DNA from 3 places in the Pseudomonas sp. AC070 genome. Region 3 is predicted to be linked to each of the others. Evidence: predicted binding sites of a transcription regulator. Region 3 holds the regulator's gene; each other region holds the start of a gene.
What was found. The regulator FliA, encoded in region 3, starts transcription of late flagellar genes. The targets are predictions, from matches to a motif close to CTAAAGTTTNNNNNNNNNNNGCCGNTAA.
Positions count from the first base shown of each region.

Region 1: the regulator FliA is predicted to act here: its motif matches at 6,365-6,392, upstream of ACZZ0Q_RS16690 (flagellin).
Region 2: the regulator FliA is predicted to act here: its motif matches at 2,699-2,726, upstream of motA (flagellar motor stator protein MotA).

Region 1 is NZ_OZ409871.1:3,707,482-3,715,727, forward strand. It holds gene ACZZ0Q_RS16660 (sensor histidine kinase) at 1-201, opposite strand, end outside; gene ACZZ0Q_RS16665 (sigma-54-dependent transcriptional regulator) at 323-1,795, opposite strand; gene ACZZ0Q_RS16670 (flagellar protein FliT) at 2,016-2,315, opposite strand; gene fliS (flagellar export chaperone FliS) at 2,335-2,715, opposite strand; gene fliD (flagellar filament capping protein FliD) at 2,842-4,290, opposite strand; gene ACZZ0Q_RS16685 (flagellar protein FlaG) at 4,370-4,735, opposite strand; gene ACZZ0Q_RS16690 (flagellin) at 4,813-6,273, opposite strand; gene ACZZ0Q_RS16695 (glycosyltransferase) at 6,678-8,246, opposite strand, start outside.
Region 2 is NZ_OZ409871.1:323,585-331,830, reverse strand. It holds gene rsgA (small ribosomal subunit biogenesis GTPase RsgA) at 1-667, shown strand, start outside; gene motB (flagellar motor protein MotB) at 716-1,777, opposite strand; gene motA (flagellar motor stator protein MotA) at 1,781-2,632, opposite strand; gene ACZZ0Q_RS01375 (HDOD domain-containing protein) at 2,763-4,283, shown strand; gene ACZZ0Q_RS01370 (rhodanese-like domain-containing protein) at 4,333-5,151, shown strand; gene asd (archaetidylserine decarboxylase) at 5,186-6,043, shown strand; gene ACZZ0Q_RS01360 (molecular chaperone) at 6,272-8,086, shown strand; gene ACZZ0Q_RS01355 (EAL domain-containing protein) at 8,151-8,246, shown strand, end outside.
Region 3 is NZ_OZ409871.1:3,412,612-3,420,857, reverse strand. It holds gene flhB (flagellar biosynthesis protein FlhB) at 1-473, shown strand, start outside; gene flhA (flagellar biosynthesis protein FlhA) at 653-2,770, shown strand; gene flhF (flagellar biosynthesis protein FlhF) at 2,786-4,117, shown strand; gene fleN (flagellar synthesis regulator FleN) at 4,232-5,062, shown strand; gene fliA (RNA polymerase sigma factor FliA) at 5,059-5,805, shown strand; gene ACZZ0Q_RS15275 (chemotaxis response regulator CheY) at 5,890-6,264, shown strand; gene ACZZ0Q_RS15270 (protein phosphatase CheZ) at 6,284-7,072, shown strand; gene ACZZ0Q_RS15265 (chemotaxis protein CheA) at 7,084-8,246, shown strand, end outside.

The DNA of each region.
Region 1 (8,246 bases), 290 kb from region 3:
CAGTTCCTGCATGCGCTGCGCGCTGACCAGCGCCAGCTCGCCCTTGAGTTCGGTAACCCGCGCTTCCAACAGGTTGTAGGAGTCACTGAGCTGCGTCGACATTTGGCTGAACATGGCGAACGCCTTCTCAAGCCCTTGGCGGCTGGAGGCCTCGATGTCGTTAGCAGCAGTGCTGGACGTTGGGAGTGCGGTTTGCTTCATGGTTCTCTCTCACCCGGTGAGCCGTCATAAGACGGTCAGTCGAGAGAGAACTAGCAATAGCCGTGCCTAAAAAAATATCCTTATTTTTCAAGGCACTAGTTTGAAGAGAGGAAATTTCGCGTCAATCATCCGACTGTTCGTCATCATCCCGACGACTCATGCCGTACTTGCGCATCTTCTCGACCAGGGTGGTACGACGGATGCGCAAGCGCTCAGCAGCACGGGCCACCACGCCGCCGGCATCGTCCAGCGCTTGCTGGATGAGCCCCTGTTCCAGATTGCCGAGGTAATCCTTCAGGTCGAGACCTTCAGGCGGCAGCATGGCGGTGGTTTCCGGGCCGGACATGTTGCTGTTAAAGGAGAAACGCTCTTCCAGGTCGTCGCGTACGCTGGTGGCCTGTTGGTCGTGTTCGTCTTCAACCTGGCGGAATTTCTTCGGCAGCTCGAGTACGCCGATCACACCGTAGGGATGCATGATCGCCATGCGCTCCACCAGGTTCGCCAGCTCGCGCACGTTGCCAGCCCAGTCGTGGCGGCACAGAGACATGATGGCGGCGGAGTTGAAGCGGATCGAGCCGCGCTTCTCCACTTCCATGCGTGAGATCAGCTCGTTCATGAGCAATGGAATATCTTCCACGCGCTCACGCAACGGCGCCATTTCGATGGGGAACACGTTGAGGCGGTAATAGAGGTCTTCGCGGAAGGTGCCCGCTTCGATCATCGACTCAAGGTTCTTGTGCGTGGCGGCGATGATGCGCACGTCGGCGCTCTGGGTTTTGTTGCTGCCCACGCGCTCGAAGGTGCGTTCTTGCAGCACACGCAACAGCTTCACCTGCATCGGCAGCGGCATGTCGCCGATTTCGTCGAGGAACAAGGTGCCGCCGTTGGCCAGTTCGAAACGCCCTGCCCGGCTGGTGATCGCGCCGGTAAAGGCGCCTTTCTCGTGGCCGAACAGTTCGCTCTCCAGCAGTTCTGCCGGAATGGCGCCGCAGTTAACGGGAACGAATGGCGCATCGCGGCGTTTGGAGTGGTAATGCAGGTTGCGCGCGACCACTTCTTTGCCGGTGCCGGATTCGCCAAGAATCAACACGCTGGCTTCGGTGTCGGCCACTTGCGACATCATCTGCCGCACTTGCTGAATGGCGCGGCTGGTGCCGACCAGGCTGCGGAACAGGTTCGGCTCGCGGGCCCGGGCGCCGCGCGCCTGGTCGTACATTTCGCGGTACACCTGGGCACGGTGCAGGGAGTCGAGCAGTTTGTTGTAGCTGGGCGGCATTTCCAGCGCGCTCAGCACACGGCGGCGCACGTCTTCGGGCCAGTCCGCTGGCGCGGCATCGCCCACCAGCAAGATGGGCAGTTGCTCATCCCAGGCAGCAAGTTGTTTGAGTAATTCGAGGGAGCCACCTTTGCTGGTGACTTCGCCGAGCAGAACGCTCAGCACGTCGCGCGGGCTGTCGAGCTTGTCGACCGTCTCCCGCCAATTCTGGCTGGTGCAAGCCAGATGTTCTTCCCCGAGGAAATTTAGAATTACCGCCAAATCGCGGCGGCGTTCGCTGTTGTCATCGACCAGTAAAATTTTGGTTTCACGCCACATAGTGTCTGGTTCTGATCCGGGGTGTGAAGAAAGCGTCCATCGCAACCACGATAAAATGACGCCAGCAATTGGCCACTAGTAGAGTCAATTTTTTGTACGCAGTCAATTTTATGACGTGTTTTTCTCTACCCAGTTCAACCAGGTAGCACATTGTCTTGAGAATTAACGCAGAGGTTTGTAGCTAACTCCTCTAGACGAAAGGTTAGCTACAAAATTTTGACTAGCCAAACATCTGATAGATCTTGGCGCTTTGATTGGACTTGACCAGCACGGTCAGCTCTTCGCCAACCGCTTCACGCTTGCGTACACAGGCTGCTGTCAGGTGGCGATACACCTCGACCAACGCTTCCATTTGCACACGCAGGGCTTCTTCGATACCGGTGCTGTCGGCCATGGCGGCACTCACCTGCTCGCGGCACGAGGTGTCCAGCGCGCCGATACGCTCCCAATCTTCCTGTTGAAAAGCGTCGATCAGGGCCAGGCGGGTACTTTCGATTTGTTGCAGCATGGAATTCGCCATTTCGTTGTCCTCACCCACCTTACGGTGCAATTGCATCCCAGCCGGACTTCACTTCACGCAGCAGACCCGACACTTCAACCAGTGGCGCTGGGTCGTTGCTTTTGTTGGCTTCGAGCATGCGGGTGATCATGTATTCGTAAACGCGGTCGAGGTTTTGTGCGACTTCGCCGCCCTTGCCCATGTCCAGACCTTCACGCAGGCCGCCCACGATACCGATGGCTTTGCTGATCAGCTCGCCTTTCATCGAGGCCTGGCCGCGCGCCATGGCGCCTTGGGCTTGAGCCAGACGCTCAAGACCGCCCTCCATCAACATCTGGATCAAACGATGGGGAGTTGCTTCAAACACTTGAGACGACACGCTCACTTGCTTGTACTGATTCATCGCCGCCATCGCTCTCATTTTGCAAACCCTCGTGAACCGTTGTTTCGATATTCAAGCTATCGGCGGGTTTCGTGGGAGCTTTAAGCCCGTCCGTACTTTTTCTTCATCAAAAAAAGCTATCGGCCGGGCGAGAATTAGCGGGACTTAATTCTTCTTGACCAGGCCAGGCAAGTTGTCCAGCTGCGACATGAGGCCGGTGCTGGTATTGGTGAGCTGCGACACCAGGGCGTCCATGGCGTTGTACTGTTTGTACAAACGCGTCTGCAACGCGGTCATGCGCAGATCCAAGTCTTCCTGCTGCTTATCGAGACTGGTGATGGTATTGGAAAGTTGGTCGGTGCGCTGCTGCAGAATTCCGCCACCATCGGTGTACGGCTTGAGCTTAGACGTAAGCCGGCTCGCTAGCCCGTCGTCGCCGGTGAAATAAGCGGCGACGCCTTCGTAGTTTTCGCTGATCGCGGTGTCGAGCTTGGCGCTGTTGACCTCCAGCGTGCCGTCGGTCTTGGTGGTGATACCCAGATTGGCCAAGGCCGAAATGGCGCCGCCGTTATCCTGGTTCGATACCAACTCACTGCGGATCGAACTGACCAGCGAGCGCGCCGTGGAGTCGCCCGCGAGCCCAGCTACCACCGGATTGCTGTTAGCAACCGTGGTCACTTTGGTCAGCGAATTCACGGTGCTCATCATCTTGTTGTAAGCGGTGACGAAGTTCTGCACGTTGGCTTTCACGGCCGAGGTGTTATCGGCGACGTTCAACGTCAGCGGCTCGTCGGCTTTGGTAACGCCGGTCAGCTTGATGGTCACGCCATCAATGGCTTTGTCGACGGTGTTCGAGTCGCTCACCACTTCCAGCCCGTCGATCGTCAGCTTGGCGCTCGACGCAGCGGCCAGGGTTTTACCGCCCTTGGCTACGGCGGCGTCGTACTCGGCGGGCGTGGCAAACGTCGTAGGATCCAGCGTAGCGCCGGGGAAGGTCAGGTCTTCGAGCGAGGCATTGCCTGTACCGGTGCTGGTGCCGGTCATGGTGATGTCGTTGCCATCACCCATCTTGGTGCTGCTCAGAACCAGGCGCGAACCCTGACTGTCGGTAACGATGGTGGCGCTCACCCCGGCGGTTTTGCCTTGGGCATTGATGGCGTCACGCACACCGGCAAGGGTGTTGTTGGTGCTGTCGACATTGACGGTCAGCGCTGTGTTGCTGCCGACTTTGATTTCCAGCGAACCGGTGTTGAATTTGGCAGTGCTGCCGCCACTGATCGCCGCAGAAGCAATTTTGCTGCTGCTGGCCAGTTTCGACACTTCAATTTTATAGCTACCCGCGATCGCGCTGGCGCTGCCAGTGGCGCTGAGCGCGGTGGTGTTGGTGGACGTTGCCGATTTGGACAGGAAGCTGGTCGGGCTGTTGAGCAGCGACAGGGCGGTTTGGAACTCGCTCACTGCGCTCTTCAACGAACCGAGCGAGGTCAACTTGGTCGTTGTTTTGGATTCGAGCTTATCGATCTGGTTTTGCTTGGGCGCTTTCTCCGCCGCTACAGAAGCCTTCACGATGTCGTCAATATTTACGCCCGAACCAATGCCAGTTACACCAGCCATCTCGCACCTCCGTCAAAAAAACGTCCCGAATTCCCTATGGGAACGGGTATGGCGAGTTGTACTCAAGAACCGTACCAACTCACGCTTTAGCCTCGAACATGAGGCTGCGAATGTCCTCTAGGCGTTCAGCCAGCTTAAGCAATTCCTCCGAAGGAATCTGCCGCACCAACTTGCCTGAGTCCGTATCGATAACTTTGACAACAACTTCGCCGCTTGAGTCATCGACATTGAAATTCAAACCACGCTTAACCGTTTGCACGAAGGACTGAATGTCAGCAACCGCTGCATCAATACTTCCACTGTCGGCCTGAGCGTCGGAGCTGGTATCCGCACTTGCAGCGGACGCCGTCTGTTTTGCAGCCTGCTGAGCAGACCCTACCGGCACTTGCCCGTCACGAGCTTGTCTGGGCAGAGCGGCAACCGACGTGATATTGGAAACATCCATTTTAGACACCTCACAATGGCCAAATGGGAGGAAGGGTCATCCCCTTCCTCCCACCGATTTTGGCGTCTCTTTCTGCGTTATTGCAGCAGACTGAGAACCGACTGTGGCAGTTGGTTAGCTTGAGCCAGAATCGCGGTACCAGCTTGTTGCAGTACTTGGTTTTTCGACAGCTTTGCAGTTTCAGCAGCGAAGTCAGTGTCTTTGATCCGGCTACGAGCAGCGTCAGCGTTCTCAGAGATGTTCTGCAGGTTGCTGATGGTGTTGTCGAAGCGGTTCTGTACAGCACCGAGGTCCGCACGCTGAGCATCGATGTTTTGCAGTGCGTTGTCGATTACAGCGATTGCACGTTGAGCGCCGTCAGCGGTGGAGATATCCACATCCGAAACGGTGTTCAGGTCGGCAGCCTGGTCGCCAAACACTTCAGTCGAAGTACCGGTGAGGGCGTAGGAGTTCGGCGAGTTCAACTCGACGTACCCGATCGCTTTACCGCCTGCGGCACGAACATCGGTCTCGGCGCTGAAAGTACCGTCAGAACCTTGTGCAGCCAGGTTGATGGTACCGGTCGACGAAGCAGAGTCAGCACCGAAGACAATGTTTTCACCAGTGGCCGAAGTAATGGTCACTTTGTCAGTTTTCGAATCGTAGTTCGCAGTTACGTTCAGCTTACCGGCGTTCGAGTTGATCTGATCAGCCAAACCTTTGGAGTCAGTCACACCGACGATGGCAACCGACTGGCTACCCACGCTCAGCGAGAAGCTGGCAGCGCCGGAAGTGATGTTCACGTCAGCCTGTACAACGTTACGAGCCGAAGCGCTCAGGCCCGAGATGGCGCCGTCGAACTTGCCAGCAATCGATTTGGCGCTGTCGCCGGAGGTTACGGCTACGTCTTTGGTTTGACCGCCACCAACAACGGTGATGGTGTTAGCCGAGAAGCCAGCGCCGCTTGCTGCGATGCTTGCAGACACAGTGCCACCAGCAGCCGAAGCGCCGGCGCTGTCAGTGCTTGCGCCGCCACCGATCTGGTACGAACCCAGCGAGGTAGCAGAAGCATTTTTCAGCGAAACGTCGATGGTTTCGTAAGCGTTGGAACCCACTTGGAAGCTAGTGGTACCGAACGAACCGTCGAGCAGTTTGCGACCACCGAAGGTAGTGGTGTCGGCAATACGGCTCAATTCAGCTTGTTGGGCCGATACTTCTTTTTGCAGAGCGGCACGGTCGGTGTCGCTGTTCGAGCCGTTGGCTGCCTGGATGGACAGGTCACGGATACGCTGCAGAATGTTGGTCGACTGTTGCAGCGCGCCTTCAGCGGTTTGCGACAGAGAGATACCATCGTTGGCGTTACGGGTCGCTACGTTCAGGCCGCTGATCTGGTTGGTCAGACGGTTAGAGATCTGCAGACCGGCAGCGTCGTCTTTGGCGCTGTTGATGCGGTTACCGGTGGACAGACGTTGCAGCGAGGTATTCAGCGAGTTGGACGAAGCGTTCAAGTTACGCTGAGTGTTGAGCGATGCAATGTTCGTGTTAACTGTAAGTGCCATTTGGGCGTCTCCCGAGTACCTAGTATTTGCCTGAGCTTGCGACGTTCAGGGCCTGCAGCTCAGGCGCCCCTAGAATTCGCATTCGAAGTGTTTATCGGCGCTAGTTCTTGGAGCTTTAGCAAAATTTTCAAAAATTTTGCTGGCTGCTTGCTGAACCGGTGCAAACCGCTTCCACACTTTCTGTATCGGCACAGGCCGCAGAACTAAAGGGCTCGATCAAAATTTTTACACGTGGCCAAGCCATCTCCAACGCCTCGCTTACCCACCCAGCCGTTTAAGTGACGCCAATTTTCAAACAAAACCGGCACTTAACAGGGCTGGCTGCCGCATTCACCGTTTTCTGACGCGCATAAAAAAAGGGGCTATCACCGCTGTGAAGCCCCTTCCACGCATTGACGATGAGTCTAGTCGGGCATCCAGGCTTTCGCCCAATTGCTCACATTCTCGCCTTCGAGCATCCAGTCGCGACGAATAATGGTCTGCAAGTCATCGCCCATTTTCGCCGTTGCATCTAAGTCAGCCAGGTGCATGCGAATGGCGTCCATCCAGTCTTTGTAGCGGTTTTTCACCCGCGTCACGGGCAAATCGCCGCGATAGCACACAGCATCGGTACAGATCACCGGGAAACCGAGGAAGCCGTACTCCAGCAATCGCAGGTTGCTCTTGCAGTCGTTGAACTGGTTCTGCTCCAACGGCGCCAGGGCCAGGTCAAGGTTCAACGAGGCAAGAATCGTCGGGTACTTGTCGATGGTCACGCCTGGGTAGTACTCGGTCACGTAGGGCCGCAACTTGTCCGGGCACAGGCCAAAGAACACCCATTCCACTTCATCCGCCAGATGCCGCACTACATCGGCAATCAGTTCCAGATCGCCCGTATGCCCTACCCCACCGGCCCAGCCGACTCGCGGCTTGCGCCCAACGCGGCGCTCGCTGTTCAAACCGTTCCACCAGTTGGTCGGCAGCCGGTTCAGCACCACGCGAATATCGTCATGCATGCCGGCAAGTGCCTCGGCAAGCGGTTGGGTCGACACCACGAAGCGGTCGACCAGCGTCAGCGCTTTGCGCAACGAGCGCAGCACGTCTTTGGGCATATCGGCGCGGTGCACGCTTTTCAGCGGCAGGTTGGGCAGGTAGTCGTCCAGCTCGTACACACGGAACGCGTTCGACAGTTGCTTGATCTCGGCCATCGATTCCAGCTGCGCATCGGTGACCTGGCGCTGGAAGATGATCACATCGCTCTGGAACCGCTCCAACTCCACCGGATGCAGCAGGGTTTCGCTGATTACCCCGTCCGCCACGCCCTCGCGCTGCATGGCGGTGAACGGCTGACGCACCCGGTAATGCCCGCAACCGCCGCGATCGGCCGGGTGCACCAGAATGCGCGGCAGCGGCGCCCGCACAAAGGGTTGCCAGGTGGCGCCACGAATCGGATCCAGCTCGAAGCCTTTATTGGCCAGGGTCAGGTTCGGGTTGTAGGCCGGGTCGCGAGCCAGCAGCGGCAGCCATTTCTGGTACATCGCTGCCTGTTCGCTGCGGAAGCGCTTGAGTTTTTGTTCCTGCGCCAGGGTTTCAACGCCCGACTTCTGGCTGACGCTGCCCTCGTGCAACAGCACCGAGTAAGGCGTCCACACACTCAGGTAGCCGGCCTCGCGCACCTTCAGGCACAGGTCGACGTCGTTGTAGGAAACCTTGAACACCACCTCATCCAGCCCGCCAACCGCGTCGTACACCTCTTTGCGGATGATCAGGCAAGCCGCCGTTACCGCCGAATAGTTCTGGGCCACCAACAGGCGCTGCATGTAACCGGCGCTGTCACCGGCGTCGCCAAGGAACGGATGGTCCGCCGGCCCGCTAAGCCCCAGCACCACACCGGCGTGCTGAATATGGCCGCTGGGGAACAACAGCTTGGCGCCGACGATGCCCACTTCCGGGCGCCGCGCGTGGTTAAGCAATTCATCCAGCCAGTCTTCACG
Region 2 (8,246 bases), 3.1 Mb from region 3:
GGCGGCCAACGTCGACCTGATCGTCATCGTCTTCGCCCCGCTGCCTGAACCCCACGCCAACCTGATCGACCGCTATCTGGTGGCCGCCGAACACGCAGGCATCCGTCCATTACTGCTGCTTAATAAAGCCGACCTGATCGATGACAAAAACGCCGTGGCGCTGAACGCGCTGCTCGGTGTTTACCGGCAATTGGGCTATCCGTTGTTGGAAGTGTCGGCCCACCACGGCAACGGCATGCAGCTGTTGCAAGCCGAGCTGGATGGGCATGTCAGCGTGTTTGTGGGGCAGTCGGGTGTGGGCAAGTCGTCGCTGGTCAACAGCTTGCTGCCGGAAGTCGACACCCGCGTCGGCCCGCTGTCCGAGCTGACTGGCAAGGGCACGCACACCACCACCACCGCGCGCTTGTTCCACTTCCCCAACGGCGGCGAGTTGATCGACTCGCCGGGTATTCGCGAATTTGGTTTGGTGCACGTCAGCCGCGATGACGTCGAAGCCGGCTTTATCGAGTTTCACGACCTGCTGGGCCAATGCCGCTTCCGCGACTGCAAGCACGACCGCGAACCGGGCTGTGCGTTGCTCAAGGCGCTGGAAGAGGGGCGCATCCAGCCGCAGCGAATGGCGAGCTATCGGCACATTATCTCGACCCTTCCCGAGTCGGATTACTGAAATGAAAAGGCCGCGTCGATACGCGGCCTTTTTCGTTGGACTCGGCACTCAGTTTTCGCGCGCCTGATCCACACGCAACGCACCGTTATCAAACACGTTGAGCTTTTCGCGAAATTGCTCTGGCGAGGTTTGCGCGCCGGGCGCGGTTCCGGTTGGCGCGGGAGAGGCGCCTGGCGCCGGCGCTGCGCCGGGTGCGGCCGGAGCGCCTTCGACTGGCGGCGCCTCACCCTCTTCACCGCCCTGCTCGCCTTCAATAGCGCGCTGCGCCTTTTTGGTCAGCACGATGATGTCGATACGACGGTTAACCGGGTTCATCGGGTCTTCGCGATCAAACAGCGCCGAAGAGGCGTAACCGACCACGCGGGCGATTTGCTCTTCGGGGTAACTGCCCGCCACCAACGTGCGGCGCGCCGCGTTGGCGCGCTCGGCCGACAGTTCCCAGTTGCCGTAATCACCACGGCCTACGAACGGCTTGGCGTCGGTGTGACCGCTGATGCTGATCTTGTTCGGCACCGCCTTGATGGTGTCCGCCATGGCGATGAGGATGTCTTCGAAGTACGTTTGCAAACGGGCGCTGCCGCTATCGAACATCGGGCGATTGGCGGCGTCCATGATCTGAATGCGCAAGCCGTCCTGAGTAATCTCGAACAGGATCTGATCCTTGAAGCGCTGCAGTTGCGGATTCTCGTTGACCTTGTTTTGCAGCTCTTGCAGCAGCAATTCCAGGCGCTCTTTTTCGAGTTTCTCGGCAATGTTTTCCGCTTGCGTTTCGCTCGGGGCGATATCGCTTTCGTTATCGGACGTGGTGTCGGTGGCAGCCTTGGCGTCTTTCACTTCGGGATTGAGGGTTTTGTCTGGCGCCGGCGTTGGCGTGCCACCCAGGTCGATCACGTAAGGACTGGCACTTTCGCTGAAACCAACGGGGTCCTGGAAATAACCGGAGATGGCTTTCTTCTGCTCTGGCGTGGCCGAGGACATCAGCCACAGCACCAGGAAGAACGCCATCATGGCGACGGCGAAGTCCGCGAAGGCAATCTTCCAGGCTCCACCGTGGTGGCCGGCGGCAAATTTCTTGACGCGCTTAACGATGATGGGTTGGTTGTTGTCCATCTATCAGCGACCGCGAATCGCTTGTTCCAGCTCGCTGAAACTGGGTCGATGCGCCGGGAACAACACTTTACGACCGAACTCCACCGCCAGCGACGGCGGCATGCCCGAGGCCGATGCAACCAACGAAGCCTTGATGGCTTCGTACACGTTCAGCTCTTCCTTGGCATCGTGTTCAAGACAAGTGGCCAACGGCCCGAAGAAGCCATACGCGGCGAGAATACCGAGGAAGGTACCCACCAGCGCCGCGCCCACGTGTTGGCCGAGGGCCGATTGCTCAACCTGGCCCAGCAGGGCCATGGTCACCACAATACCGAGTACCGCTGCCACGATCCCGAAGCCCGGCAAGCCGTCGGCGATGCGGGTTACGGCGTGGGAGTTGTGTTCGAGTTCTTCTTTAAGGCTGCTCAGTTCCATGTCGAACAGGCCTTCAAGTTCATGGGGGGCCATGTTGCCGGACGACATGATGCGCAGGTAGTCGCAGACAAAAGCGGTCATGCCTGCGTCTTTGAGCAGGCCTGGGTATTTGCTGAAAATGGCGCTGGCGGCGGGGTCTTCGACGTCGGCCTCGATGGCCATCATGCCTTCGCGGCGGCTTTTGTTGAGGATCTCGTAGAGCATGCTCAACACTTCAAGATAAAACGCGTGAGTGAAGCGGTTTCCGAACATTTTCAGTGCTTTTTTGAACACTGACATGAAGGTGCTGCCGGGGTTGGCCTGGAGGAATGCACCCAGTGCTGCGCCGCCGATGATCATGACCTCGAAAGGCTGAATAAGCGCCGCCACTTTACCGTGGGACAAAATGTAGCCGCCCAATACCGAAGCGAATACAACAATGATGCCGATGATTTTTGCCATAGAGGATTACTTAGAAAGTCAGGAAGACGCAGCCAATGAGAAGGGCATAAAAATCACCCCTTCTAATTATCGGAACTTATACGCCAGACTATAGCCAGTTAAGGTTAAAAGCCAATGGGCTCACAACAACATGCCGACCTTGCCACCCGTACCATCAAGCCTGAAAACCTGGCTTAAGCACCTCGACAGTGTTCGTCTGCCAATACTGGCGACGACCCATGAACGGGTTCGGCGTTCCCTGCTTAATAGCAGCAGTTCGTTGCGCAATGTCGCCAATGTGATCGAAGCGAGCCCCTCGCTCGCCCTGTTGGTTTTGCGCGAAGCCAACCGCAGCAACAGCAGCTTGAGCGAGCCCGCGGAAAGTCTGGAAATCGCCATTACGCGCCTGGGTTTGAAGCGCACCGAAGACCTGCTGAATATGTTGCCGGTGATTGCCGAAGAGAAAATCCCCAAGGCGCTGCGGCAAATCCAGCTCATCAGTCAGCACGCCTCGCAACAGGCGAGCGGGTTGTTTGCCAATCGCCTGGCGCGGCTGTGGCAGGAAATTCACTGGAGCAGCTTGCTGTTTTTGTCGCCACTCTGGCCGCTGGCGGCGGCGCACCCTGAGCTAGTGGATAAATGGGAGCAACGGGTGCTCGGCAAGGGCGAGCCGACCCACAAGGTCGAGCGCGAGCTGTTCGGCGTTACGCTACCTTCGCTCTGCCTGGCACTCGCTGAGCAATGGCGTTTGCCGGATTGGATCATTCAGGCGTATCGCCTGCTCGCGACCGATCGCCGTTTGCTGGCCAAGGCGCTTCACATCGCGCGTAACAATGAAGAGCCGCTGCATCAGCAACAATTACTCGACGCCGACCCGGCGCTGTCGCGCTGGCTGACGCATCCGGGCAACACCATTTTATTTGCCAACGCGTTGGCGCTGAGTTCCCACCAAGCCTGGGACTGCCCGCACAGCTTGCGTTGGCAGCGCATCACCGCGCTCTATTTGCAACTGCCGCTGGCAGACTTGCAGCAACTGACGCACCAACAAGCAGTCACCAGTGCGCGGCAATTTCCCGGAACCGATTTATGGCACCCGGCTCATGCCCTGCTCTGGCCGTGGAATGCCCGTCACCTGCAAGCCATAGCTGAACCCGCGCCGCCGCCGAAGGACACCTCCCCCGCGTGGCAACAATACTGCCGCGAGCTGCTGCGCGAACCGAGCGCCTTCGCCAACCTGTTGCAACTGACCGCCTGCATTCGCGACGCGCTGGACGCTTGCGGCATGAGCCGTGCGCTGGTGTTGTTGGCTGATAAAACGCAAACGCACCTGGTGACGCAACAGATCGTCGGCCTGCCCAAAGAAGCGCAAGCGCTGACTCTCGATGCCACGCAGAGCCAAGTGCTCAAACGCTTGCTGTCACAACCGGGGCAACTGCGCCTGAGCCCGGACAACATCGCGCAATTCTCGGCCTTGTTGCCCGGCACCTTGAAAGCCCTGTTTCCCGGCGAGCACACCCTGCTGCGCTCGCTGGCCAACAACGGCAAAGTGGTCATGATTCTGGTCGTCGACCAGCAAGGCACGCCACTGAGCGAACCGTGCGTGCAGGCGTTTGGCAAAATATCGCAATGCATCGAGCGCGCCCTGGCCAGCTTTGCCAAACGCGGGCGCTAACCTTTCCGCTACAATTTGCCCCCTTATTCATTTGGCCCGGAGGCCATGCATGTCTGCCTTCACTGGTTTGCCGCTGGTCATCGAACCCGCTGAACTCGCCTCGCGCCTGAATGCTCCCGAGCTGATTCTGGTCGACCTCACCAGCGCCGCCCGCTACGCCCAAGGGCACATTCCGGGCGCCCGTTTCGTCGACCCCAAACGCACGCAACTTGGCCAACCACCCGCGCCAGGCCTGCTGCCAGAACCCGCGCAGCTGCAAGCGCTGTTCGCCGAACTGGGGCACAACCCCGACGCCGTTTATGTGGTGTATGACGATGAAGGCGGCGGCTGGGCCGGACGTTTCATCTGGCTGCTGGATGTGATCGGCCATGGCCACTACCACTACCTCGACGGCGGCCTGCTGGCCTGGCAAGCCGAAGAGCGTGAGCTGAGCACCGAGGTTCCGGCGCCGACCACGCAAGCGCCAATCGCCGTGACGATTGGCGACGCCCCAACCGCCACCCGCGAGTACCTGCTAAGCCGTCTGGGCAGTGCCGACCTTGGCATTTGGGATGCCCGCGCGCCGTCGGAATACCGCGGCGAAAAAGTGGTGGCAGCACGCGGCGGCCACATTCCCGGCGCGGTGAATTTTGAGTGGACCGCCGGCATGGACCAGGCCCGCGCCCTGCGCATTCGCCAAGACATGCCCGCCATCCTGGAAAGCCTCGGGCTGAGCAAAGACAAAGAAATCATCACCCACTGCCAAACCCATCACCGCTCCGGCTTCACCTACCTGGTGGCCAAGGCGCTGGGCTATCCGCGAGTGAAGGCATACGCCGGCTCATGGGGCGAGTGGGGCAATCTGCCGGATACGCCAATCGAGGTGTAAACCTCGGCTACTTATTCAACGTTTAGGAACATCCATGAAAGATCGTTTGTTTATCCTCAGCCAATACCTGCTGCCTCATCACCTGCTGTCGCGGGCCATCGGCTGTATCGCCGAATGCCGCGCTGAATGGCTGAAAAATCCGCTCATTAAGTGGTTCGTCAAACAGTACCAAGTGGACATGAGCGAAGCGCAGGTTGAAGACCCAACCGCCTACGAAAACTTCAACGCCTTCTTCACTCGTGCGTTGAAAGACGGCGCACGGCCATTGGACGAAACTCCGGGCGCCGTGCTCTGCCCCGCCGACGGCGCCGTTAGCCAGCTTGGCCCGATCGAACACGGCCGCCTGTTTCAAGCCAAAGGCCACAGCTTCAGCGCCGTGGAGTTGTTGGGCGGCGACGCTGAACGTGCAGCGCCTTTTATGGGCGGCGAGTTCGCCACCATTTACCTGTCGCCCAAGGATTACCACCGCGTGCACATGCCGCTCGCAGGCACCTTGAAGGAAATGGTCTACGTGCCGGGGCGACTGTTCTCGGTGAACCAGACCACAGCGGAAAACGTGCCGGAGTTGTTCGCACGCAATGAGCGTTTAGTCTGCATTTTCGACACCGAGCGCGGCCCCATGGCGGTGGTGCTGGTGGGCGCGATGATCGTCGCTGCCATCGAAACCGTTTGGGCCGGTCAGGTTGCGCCGCCGGCCCGCCTGCTGAAAACCACCCGATATGACGCTGCTGCGCGGGGCCCCATCGAACTGGCCAAAGGCGCCGAGCTGGGCCGCTTCAAGCTGGGCTCCACGGCCATCGTGCTGTTCGGGCCGAACCAGGTTAAGTGGGCCGAACACATGGTTGCCGGCAGCGCAACGCGCATGGGCGAACGCCTGGCCGACGCGCGCTGAAATCCGTGAACCGCAAGAGCCCCGTGCAGTGCCGTTGAACATCTGAGTCAGGCTTGAGGTCTCACGCTTAACAAACCTCGTCCGGCAAAGGCAAAACGCCATCTTGGCCATACCCCCGATTGGCTGCGGGTATGGCAAGATGCTGCTAGAGTTCGGAAAACCGACATTCAGATCGACTCGCCACGCCACCGTGCGCAGGAGTGTCCAGCCAGATGGATTACGAGTTACATGGATAAACAGAATCCCCACCTGCTGCTACGTGTACCGACGCCAAACCAGCAGAAACTTTCGTTCTGTGACTCCAGCCCTCGCGATCTCAAACGCTGGATCGCCGGCCTGCCGAAGGCCAATCTGGGCGAAACAGCTCGCCAGCTTTATCAATGCCTGGTCGAGCTCAACCAACTGATCACCCCTGCTGAAAATCGCCTGCAGCTGCTTGAGCTGTTGCGCGCTGAAGTCTATTTCGTCAGCAAACACTTGGAACGTCACTTCCTCAACCAAGCCATCGTGCTGGATGAGCGTCCGCGCAAAGTGGCCAACCTTTGCCAGGCCTTGGAAAACCACCTCGCGGCCGGCTACAAACTGATCGTCTCCCAGGAAGCGCCGCGCAACAGCCGCGAGCGCAACCAGATGCAGCTGCTGACCATCGCCATTCAACGTGCCTGCCACTGCTTGTGCGGCCCGCTGATTCGCGCGAGCCAGTTGTATTGCCCGGTGCCCGAGGGGCTCTGGCTGGAATTGCACAAGCTCTACCAAATTGCCCAGAACAGTGCGCTGCAAACCATCGTCGTGCGCGACGACATGGCGCTGCACACCAAAGGGTTGAGCGTCGAGCAGACCTACCTGATTGCCCTGCTGCTAGGCTGCGCGCGCACCAACCAGATGCGCCAGAACGGCATTGCGAAGCTGGCCGAAGTACTTGGTGCGTGGAGTTCGCTGGTGCACCTTCAGGCGGCGGACGAACCCGGCAGCCTGTTCGCCGTGCCCTCGCAAGTGGACGGCCCGCCGCGCTACAAATCGCTGTTCCAGGACAACGAACTGCAAAGCTTGCTCGGCATTGATCCGCAGCCTTTAGTGGATGCGATCAAAGAGCACCTGATGATGGAGCCCGAGAACCGTGCAACGTCGCGCTTGCTGGTGCCCGAAGGCATGAGCATCGACCTGCTGCAACACCTCGGCTCGGCCTGGGGCGACATTGCCGAACGCACCTTCCAACGCAACGCCGGCCACGGCAGCTTGCGACTGTGCTTGGGCATGAGCGCTCTGCATTTTTTTCTGGCCGGCGGCAAGCCGTTCAATGAAGTGCTCAAACGCCAGGAAGAAAGACAAACCGCGAGCTTCAAAGCCGTCAACGCCGACGCCAAAGACATCTGGCGCAATGCGTTCGACGCGCAAGCCAACGTGGATTGGAACGGGGGCCTGCCCCACGAAGAAATCCAGTACCAACGGCCGGCGGGTGAAGCCGAGTCCACCACGGGCGCGGCGGAAAACAACTACGCGACCTTCGAGCTCCCCATCGTCAACCACAGCCCCGGCGGCTATTGCCTAAGCTGGCCGAAAGAAGTGCCGAGCCAGCTGCAAGCCGGCGAACTGCTCGGCGTGCAAGATTCGCCCGAACAAAGCTGGAGCGTGGCGCTGGTGCGGTGGATTCGCCAAGTGCGCGGTGGCGGCACGCAAATGGGCATTGAACTGATCGCGCCGCACGCCCAGCCGTGCGGCCTGCAATTGCTGCGCAAAGCGGATCAGAACAGCCAATACCTGCGTGCGCTGCTGCTGCCGGAAATCAGCGCTATTTCGCGGCCCGCCACCGTCATTACGGCACGCTTGCCATTTCAGGAAGGCAACAAGGTTCAAATCAATCTGAACGGTGAAGAACGCCGCGCGGTGCTGAGTCGCAAGCAAACCAGCACCGGCAGTTTTAACCAGTTCGAATACCGCGTTGTAGAGCAGGCACCTCCCGAACAAGGGAAGCCGGTCACAGCGCCGAAAACCCAAAGCGCGGGCGGCGAGGAAGACTTTGACTCACTTTGGAAGTCACTGTAGATTGCGCCGCACACCCCCTTTTGTCGCCTTTTCGCGCCCGTTCGGCGCAGTCTAAGCACACGCCATGGCCATCGAAAAGAAAACCATCCGGCTGCTGATTCTCGAGGACTCGCAGAACGAGGCCGAGCGTCTCGTCAGCCTGTTCCGCAATGCCGGTCGC
Region 3 (8,246 bases):
TGATGACCAAGCAGGAAGTCCGCGACGAATACAAAGACAGCGAGGGCAAGCCCGAGGTCAAACAGCGGATTCGCCAGATGCAGCGGGAGATGGCTGAGCGCCGCATGATGGCCGCCGTGCCTCAGGCCGACGTGGTTATTACCAACCCGACGCACTTTGCCGTCGCGCTCAAGTACGACCCGCAGCAGGGTGGTGCGCCGGTGCTGCTGGCCAAAGGTGGCGACTTTGTGGCGCTGAAGATTCGCGAAATTGCCAATGAACACAAAGTGATGGTGCTGGAATCGCCTGGCCTGGCGCGGGCGATTTTCCACTCCACTGATCTGGATCGCGAGATTCCGGCGGGGCTTTACCTTGCCGTGGCGCAGGTGTTGGCGTACGTCTACCAGTTGCGCCAGTTCCGTTCGGGCAAAGGCAAGCGGCCTGATCCCCTGAAAGATCTGCCCATTCCGCCAGACCTGCGTCGCGATGAGTAACTGAAGGGCGTGTAGGAGCGACCTTGGTCGCGAACCCTGCAAACCCCGTTCGCGACCAAGGTCGCTCCTACAAAAAAGCATTCAAGCCCCAATCCCAAAGTTGGACGACTTCTTGCAAAAGCCCCGCTAGCGACGCGTTTGCGTCAAAAGTTTGAATGGCGAGGAATGGGCTTGTGGCAATAGATCGCGCACAACTGATCGGCGATGTTCGGGGCAACCTGGCGGGCTTGCGGCACGGCAATATCGGTATTCCGCTGTTGCTGCTGGTGATGCTCGGCATGGTGATGTTGCCGGTGCCGCCGTTCATTCTCGACGTACTATTTACCTTCAGCCTGGCGCTTTCGATTGTCGTGCTGCTGGTGGCGATTTATGCGTTGCGCCCGCTGGATTTCGCCGTATTCCCGACCATTCTGCTGGCCGCCACGCTGCTACGCCTGGGCCTCAACGTGGCTTCCACCCGCGTGGTGTTGCTGCACGGTCAGGAAGGCCACGACGCCGCCGGTAAGGTGATTCAGGCCTTCGGTGAGGTGGTGATCGGCGGTAACTACGTGGTCGGTATCGTGGTGTTCGCGATTTTGATGATCATCAACTTCGTGGTGGTCACCAAGGGTGCCGGCCGTATCTCCGAGGTGAGCGCGCGTTTCACCCTCGACGCCATGCCCGGCAAACAAATGGCGATTGACGCCGACCTCAACGCCGGCCTGATCGATCAGGTTCAAGCCAAGCTGCGCCGCAGTGAAGTGGCCCAGGAAGCGGACTTCTACGGTTCCATGGACGGTGCCAGCAAGTTCGTGCGCGGTGACGCCGTCGCCGGTTTGCTGATTCTGTTTATCAACCTGATCGGTGGCATGGCCATCGGTATCGTTCAGCACGACCTGAGCTTCGGCGACGCTGGCCGCATCTACACCTTGCTGACCATCGGTGACGGTTTGGTGGCGCAGATTCCATCGCTGCTGCTGTCCACCGCCGCCGCGATCATGGTGACCCGTGTTTCCAGCTCCGAAGACATGGGTCAGCAAGTCACTCGCCAGATGTTTGCCTCGCCCAAAGCCTTGGGCGTCGCCGCTGCGCTGATTATCGCCATGGGCCTGGTGCCTGGCATGCCGCATTTCTCCTTTCTCAGCCTGGGCTTTCTGGCCGCAGGTGGCGCGTATTGGATCGCCAACAAGCAACGCAAACTCAAGGTGGCCGAAGTGGCCGAAGTGCAGCGCCAGCAAGAGCTGCTGCCGGCCCAGCGCGCTCAGGAAGTGAAAGAACTCGGTTGGGATGACGTAACGCCGGTGGACATGGTGGGCCTGGAAGTGGGCTATCGCCTGATTCCGTTGGTAGACCGCAACCAAGGCGGCCAGCTGCTGGCGCGGATCAAGGGCGTGCGTAAAAAGCTCTCGCAAGAGATGGGCTTTTTGATGCCCTCGGTGCACATCCGCGACAACCTCGATTTGCAGCCCAACGCCTACCGTTTGACGCTCATGGGCGTGAGCCTGGCCGAAGCCGAGATTTACCCGGACCGCGAGCTGGCGATCAACCCCGGCCAGGTGTTCGGCACGCTCAACGGCGTGGCCGCCAAAGATCCGGCGTTCGGCCTGGATGCGGTCTGGATCGACCAGTTCCAGCGCGATCAGGCGCAGTCGTTGGGCTACACCGTGGTCGACGCCAGCACCGTGGTCGCCACGCACCTGAACCAGGTGCTGCACAAGCACGCCCATGAATTGCTCGGCCATGAGGAAGTGCAGCAGCTGCTGCAATTGCTGGCCAAGGGCTCGCCGAAACTGGCCGAAGAATTGGTGCCGGGCGTGGTCTCGCTGTCGACCTTGCTCAAGGTGTTGCAGTCGTTGCTGCAAGAGCAGGTGCCGGTTCGCGATATCCGTTCTATCGCCGAAGCGATTAGCAACGTGAAGAGTCAAGATCCCGCCGCCATGGTGGCAGCGGTGCGTGTCGCGCTGTCGCGCTCAATCGTGCAAGGCATTGTGGGACTAGAGCCGGAGCTGCCTGTGATCACCTTGGAGCCGAGGTTGGAACAGATATTGCTCAATAGTCTACAGAAGGCCGGTCAAGGCTCCGAGGATGGCATTCTCCTGGAGCCAAGCATGGCCGAGAAGCTGCAGCGTTCCCTGGTGGACGCCGCGCAACGCCAGGAAATGCTCGGCAAGCCTGCGATTCTGCTGGTAGCCGGTCCGGTTCGGGCGATGCTCTCGCGGTTCGCACGGTTGGCAGTACCGACCATGCACGTGTTGGCGTACCAGGAAATCCCAGACAACAAGCAGGTCACCATCGTTGCCACGGTGGGTCAGAACTGAACTGAGGCTTAGGTCATGCAAGTTAAACGCTTTTTCGCCGCCGATATGCGTCAAGTCATGAAGTTGGTTCGCGATGAGCTGGGCGCCGATGCGTCCATCATCGGCACGCGCCGTGTCGCCGGAGGCGTGGAATTGACCGCTGCCCTGGACTACCAGGCGCCGGTGATTCCTGCACGCCAGCCGAACCCTGAGCTTGAGAACGAGTTGCGTCGCACGCAGTCGATGCTGGTGTCGGCGCAAGCCGATCTGGCCACCCGTGTGGCCGGCGAAAAAATGAAAGACGGCCAGTTGTTCGCCAATGAGTCCATCGTGGCGCCCGAGTTGCCGGCCTCGTTTGTTCGCCCTGAGCGACCAAAACCGGCTGCCGCACCGGCGCCGCAACCTGCGAAGGCGGTGGCAACCGACCAACGCAGCCTCGACGCCATGCGTTTCGAATTGAACGGCCTGCGCGAGCTGATTGAAGTGCAACTGGGCTCGATGGCCTGGGGTCAGATGCAAAGTCGCCGTCCGCAACAGGCTGCGCTGTGGCGTCGTCTGCAACGCATGGGCTTGCCGGCAGAATTGTCGCGCGTGCTGCTGGAGCGGGTGTCTGCCGTGTCCGAGCAGCGTCAGGCCTGGCGCATGATTCTTGCCCACCTGGCCCACGCGATCAAAACGCCAAAAGTCGAGCCGCTGGAAGAGGGTGGTGTGATCGCCCTGGTTGGTCCGGCTGGTATGGGCAAAACCACTACACTGGCAAAAATGGCGGCGCGTTATGTTTTGAAATACGGCGCGCAACACGTGGCGCTGGTGAGCATGGACAGCTACCGCATCGGTGCCCAGGAACAACTGAAAACCTTGGGTCGCATTCTTAATGTGTCGGTGACCCAAGTGGACCCCGGCACCTCGCTGACCCAAGCGCTCGAGCCATTGGCGCGCAAACGCGTGGTGCTGATCGATACCGCCGGCTTGCCGGGTAATGATCCGGCGCTGCACATGCAGTTGGAAACCTTGGCCGGTCGTGGGGTCAAATCGAAAAATTATCTGGTTCTGGCCGCTACCAGCCAGAGCCAAGTGCTCAAGGCGGCCTACCATAGCTATAAGCGTTGCGGTCTGAGTGGCTGTATTCTTACCAAGGCCGATGAAGCAACCAGTTTGGGCGAGGTTTTAAGTCTGGCTATAAGCCAGCATCTACCGGTAGCCTATCTGGCAGACGGTCCGCGCATTCCAGATGACTTGCACGTTCCGCGCAGTCATCAGTTGGTGAGTCGGGCCGTGAGTTTGCAGGCGCCTCAGGAGCCCAGTGAAGACGCCATGGCCGACATGTTCGCCGGGCTGTACCAGAACCCGGCGCGTCGCGCAGGCTGATTCGCTGTAGAGCAAGGCAGTAACGAAATTTAGTCGTTCAGATTGGCCCGGTGCCGAGCCTGAACGTAATCAGCCAAGTGGCCTCAGTCGAGCTAGACAAGGTGTGTAGATAACATGGGTATGCATCCCGTACAGGTGATCGCGGTGACCGGCGGCAAGGGTGGCGTCGGCAAGACCAATGTTTCGGTCAATCTTTCCCTGGCCCTGGCTGACCTTGGTCGGCGTGTGATGCTGATGGACGCCGACCTGGGCCTGGCCAACGTGGACGTGCTGTTGGGCCTGTCGGCCAAGCGCACCCTGGCTGACGTCATCAGTGGCGAATGCGAACTGCGCGACGTGCTGCTGCAAGGGCCGGGTGGCATCCGCATCGTGCCGGCAGCCTCCGGCACACAAAGCATGGTGCAGCTCACGCCCATGCAACACGCTGGCCTGATTCAGGCGTTCAGCGACATCAGTGACAACCTCGACGTATTAGTGATCGACACCGCTGCCGGTATTGGCGATGCGGTGGTGAGCTTTGTGCGCGCGGCCCAGGAAGTGATTGTGGTGGTGTGCGATGAGCCCACCTCCATCACCGACGCCTACGCCCTGATCAAACTGCTGAACCGCGACCACGGCATGAGCCGTTTCCGTGTGCTGGCCAATATGGCGCACAGCCCACAGGAAGGTCGCAACCTCTTTGCTAAGCTGACCAAAGTGACTGATCGTTTCCTCGACGTCGCCTTGCAATACGTCGGCGCTGTGCCTTACGACGAGTCGGTACGCAAGGCGGTACAGAAGCAACGCGCAGTTTATGAGGCCTTCCCTCGCTCCAAGTGCGCGCTGGCATTCAAGGCCATCGCGCAGAAGGTCGACACCTGGCCGTTACCAGCCAATCCGCGTGGGCACTTGGAGTTCTTCGTGGAGCGTCTGGTCCAGCAACCGCTTGCTGATACGGCCGTATGACATCAGGCAATGGGCTCCGTATGTATAGCAAGGCACAGGCGCAGGACTCCCAGCACCAGTTGATCGAGCGTTACGCGCCTCTGGTCAAACGCATCGCCTACCACTTGCTGGCACGTTTGCCGGCAAGCGTGCAGGTGGAAGATCTGATCCAGGCCGGCATGATCGGTCTGCTTGAAGCCTCTAAGAAATACGACTCCAGCAAAGGCGCCAGTTTTGAAACTTTCGCCGGCATTCGTATACGTGGATCTATGCTGGATGAGGTACGCAAGGGCGATTGGGCGCCGCGTTCGGTGCACCGCAACAGTCGCATGGTCAGTGACGCAATTAGAAAAATTGAAGCCCGAACGGGCAGAGACGCTAAAGATCAAGAAGTTGCGGCCGAACTCCAATTGAGTCTCGAGGATTACTACGGCATTCTTGGCGACACTTTGGGCAGCCGCTTGTTCAGTTTCGACGACCTTCTTCAGGACGGCGAGCACACAGGTCTGCGTGAAGACGCTGGCATTACCCACTTCGAGCCTTCGCGCGATCTGGAAGATGAACGCTTCCAATCGGCATTGGCGGCGGCCATCTCTGGACTGCCTGAACGTGAACAGTTGGTGTTGTCGCTGTATTACGACGAAGAACTGAATCTCAAGGAAATTGGCGAAGTGCTGGGGGTCAGCGAATCGCGGGTCAGCCAGTTGCATAGCCAGTGTGCCGCTCGTTTGCGTGCACGCTTGAGCGAGTGGCGCGCTAGCTGAGCGGCACTGCCAGTTTCTCGATTCAACGCGCATCCAGGTGCTGGGTGCGTTTAGGACTGTACGGAGGTCGACTTGGACAAAAACATGAAAATCCTCATCGTTGACGACTTCTCAACGATGCGACGGATCATCAAGAACCTCTTGCGTGACTTGGGATTCACCAACACCGCTGAGGCTGATGACGGAACCACCGCTTTACCCATGCTGCAAAGCGGCAGCTTCGACTTTCTCGTCACTGACTGGAACATGCCGGGAATGACCGGTATCGACCTGCTGCGTGCGGTTCGCGCCGATGACCGTCTCAAGCACCTGCCGGTGCTGATGGTGACCGCCGAGGCCAAGCGCGATCAGATTATCGAAGCGGCGCAGGCCGGGGTGAATGGCTACGTAGTGAAGCCGTTCACAGCTCAAGTGCTGAAAGAGAAGATCGAAAAAATCTTCGAGCGTGTTAACGGCTGATCCCGGCCGTGGGGGCAATATGGCGCACGACGATCTACCCATGGGCGACCTTGAGTCGTCCCTAAAATCCAATGCCCGCGAGCTCGTTGATAGCCTTGAAAAAGGTAATTTTGGCGAAGCGGTGCAGCTCATTCATGAGCTCAACAAAGTGCGTGATCGTGGTCTTTACCACGAAGTGGGAAAACTGACGCGTGAGCTGCACAACGCCATCGTCAATTTCCAGCTTGACCCACGCGTGCCACATGCCAAGGAAGTGTCGCAAATCACCGACGCCACTGAACGCCTGAACTATGTCGTGACGATGACCGAGAAAGCGGCCAATCGCACCATGGATCTGGTGGAGCAGAGCGCGCCGCTGGTTAACGACCTCAACGATGAAGCCACTGCGCTGGGCGCCGACTGGGGTCGCTTTATGCGCCGCGAGTTGGGTGCCGAAGCTTTCCGCGAATTGGCCAAACGCATCGAACTGTTCCTCGCCCGAAGCGAACGTGACAGCAGCAAATTGTCGGGGCATCTCAACGACATTCTGCTCGCCCAGGATTACCAGGACCTCACCGGTCAGGTGATCAAGCGCGTTACGCAACTGGTTACCGAAGTGGAAAGCAACCTGCTGAAACTGGTGCTTATGGCCAGCCAAGTGGACCGTTTCGCGGGTATCGAGCACGACCATGCCGTGCTGCGCGCCGAGCAAGAACAACAAAAAGAGCCTTCTCATGGTGAAGGTCCGCAGATTCATGCCGATAAGCGTGAAGACGTCGCTTCCAATCAGGACGACGTGGACGATCTGCTATCAAGCTTGGGATTCTAGGGAGCACACAGATGAGCTTCGGCGCCGATGAAGAAATCCTCCAGGACTTCCTGGTAGAGGCCGGCGAAATTCTTGAGCAGTTATCGGAACAATTGGTCGAGCTGGAAAGCCGCCCGGATGATTCCAATCTGCTCAATGCGATTTTCCGCGGATTCCACACCGTCAAAGGTGGCGCCGGCTTCCTCCAGCTCAATGAGCTGGTGGAGTGCTGCCACATTGCCGAAAACGTGTTCGACATCCTGCGCAAGGGTGAGCGGCGCGTTGACTCGGAGTTGATGGACGTCGTTCTCGAAGCTCTTGATGCCGTCAATGGCATGTTTTCTGAAGTGCGCGAACGCACCACGCCGACACCGGCTACGCCAGAGCTGTTGGCGGCGCTGGCCCGTTTGGCCGAGCCGCAGAGTGCCGCAGAATTGGCCGGTGCGACTGCCGAACCAGAGGCTGAACCCGAACCCGACGTTGCCGAGGCGCCCGCTGCGGCAGAAGCCTCTGGCGATATCACCGACAGCGAATTCGAGCAGTTGCTCGATGCCCTGCACGACGAGCCCAAAGCGCCCGTAGCAGCCGCCAGCGGTGATGAAATTACCGACGACGAATTCGAATCGCTACTCGACCAGTTGCACGGCAAAGGCCAGTTCGCTGCTGCTCCTGCCGCGCCCGCTGCGCCGGTCAGCGCGCCGCCTGCCAGTGCGGCCCCGGCCGCTGCCGGTGGTGGCGATGAAATTACCGATGACGAATTTGAAGCGCTGCTGGACCAGTTGCATGGCAAAGGCAAATTCGTTGAGCCCGCCGCTGAGCCGCAAGCGCCCGCCGCGCCAGTAGCAGCGGCAACGCCTGCGGCGAGTGGCGCTGGCGACAACATTACCGACGACGAATTCGAGGCCTTGCTGGATCAACTGCACGGCCAAGGGAAATTCGTAGAACCCGCTGCCCAGGCGCCAGTGCCGGCCGCCGCCGCGCCGGCGAAAGCAGCTGCACCTGCGCCCAAGCCCGCCGCGAAAGCCGAGCCGGCCAAACCTGTCGCCCCGGCTAAACCTGCCGCTGCGCCAGCCCCGGCACCTGCTGCTGCCGCTGCTGATAAAGCCGGCCCAGCCGCCGAAGCGGAAACCACCGTGCGCGTCGACACCGCGCGGCTGGACGAAATCATGAATATGGTCGGCGAGTTGGTGCTGGT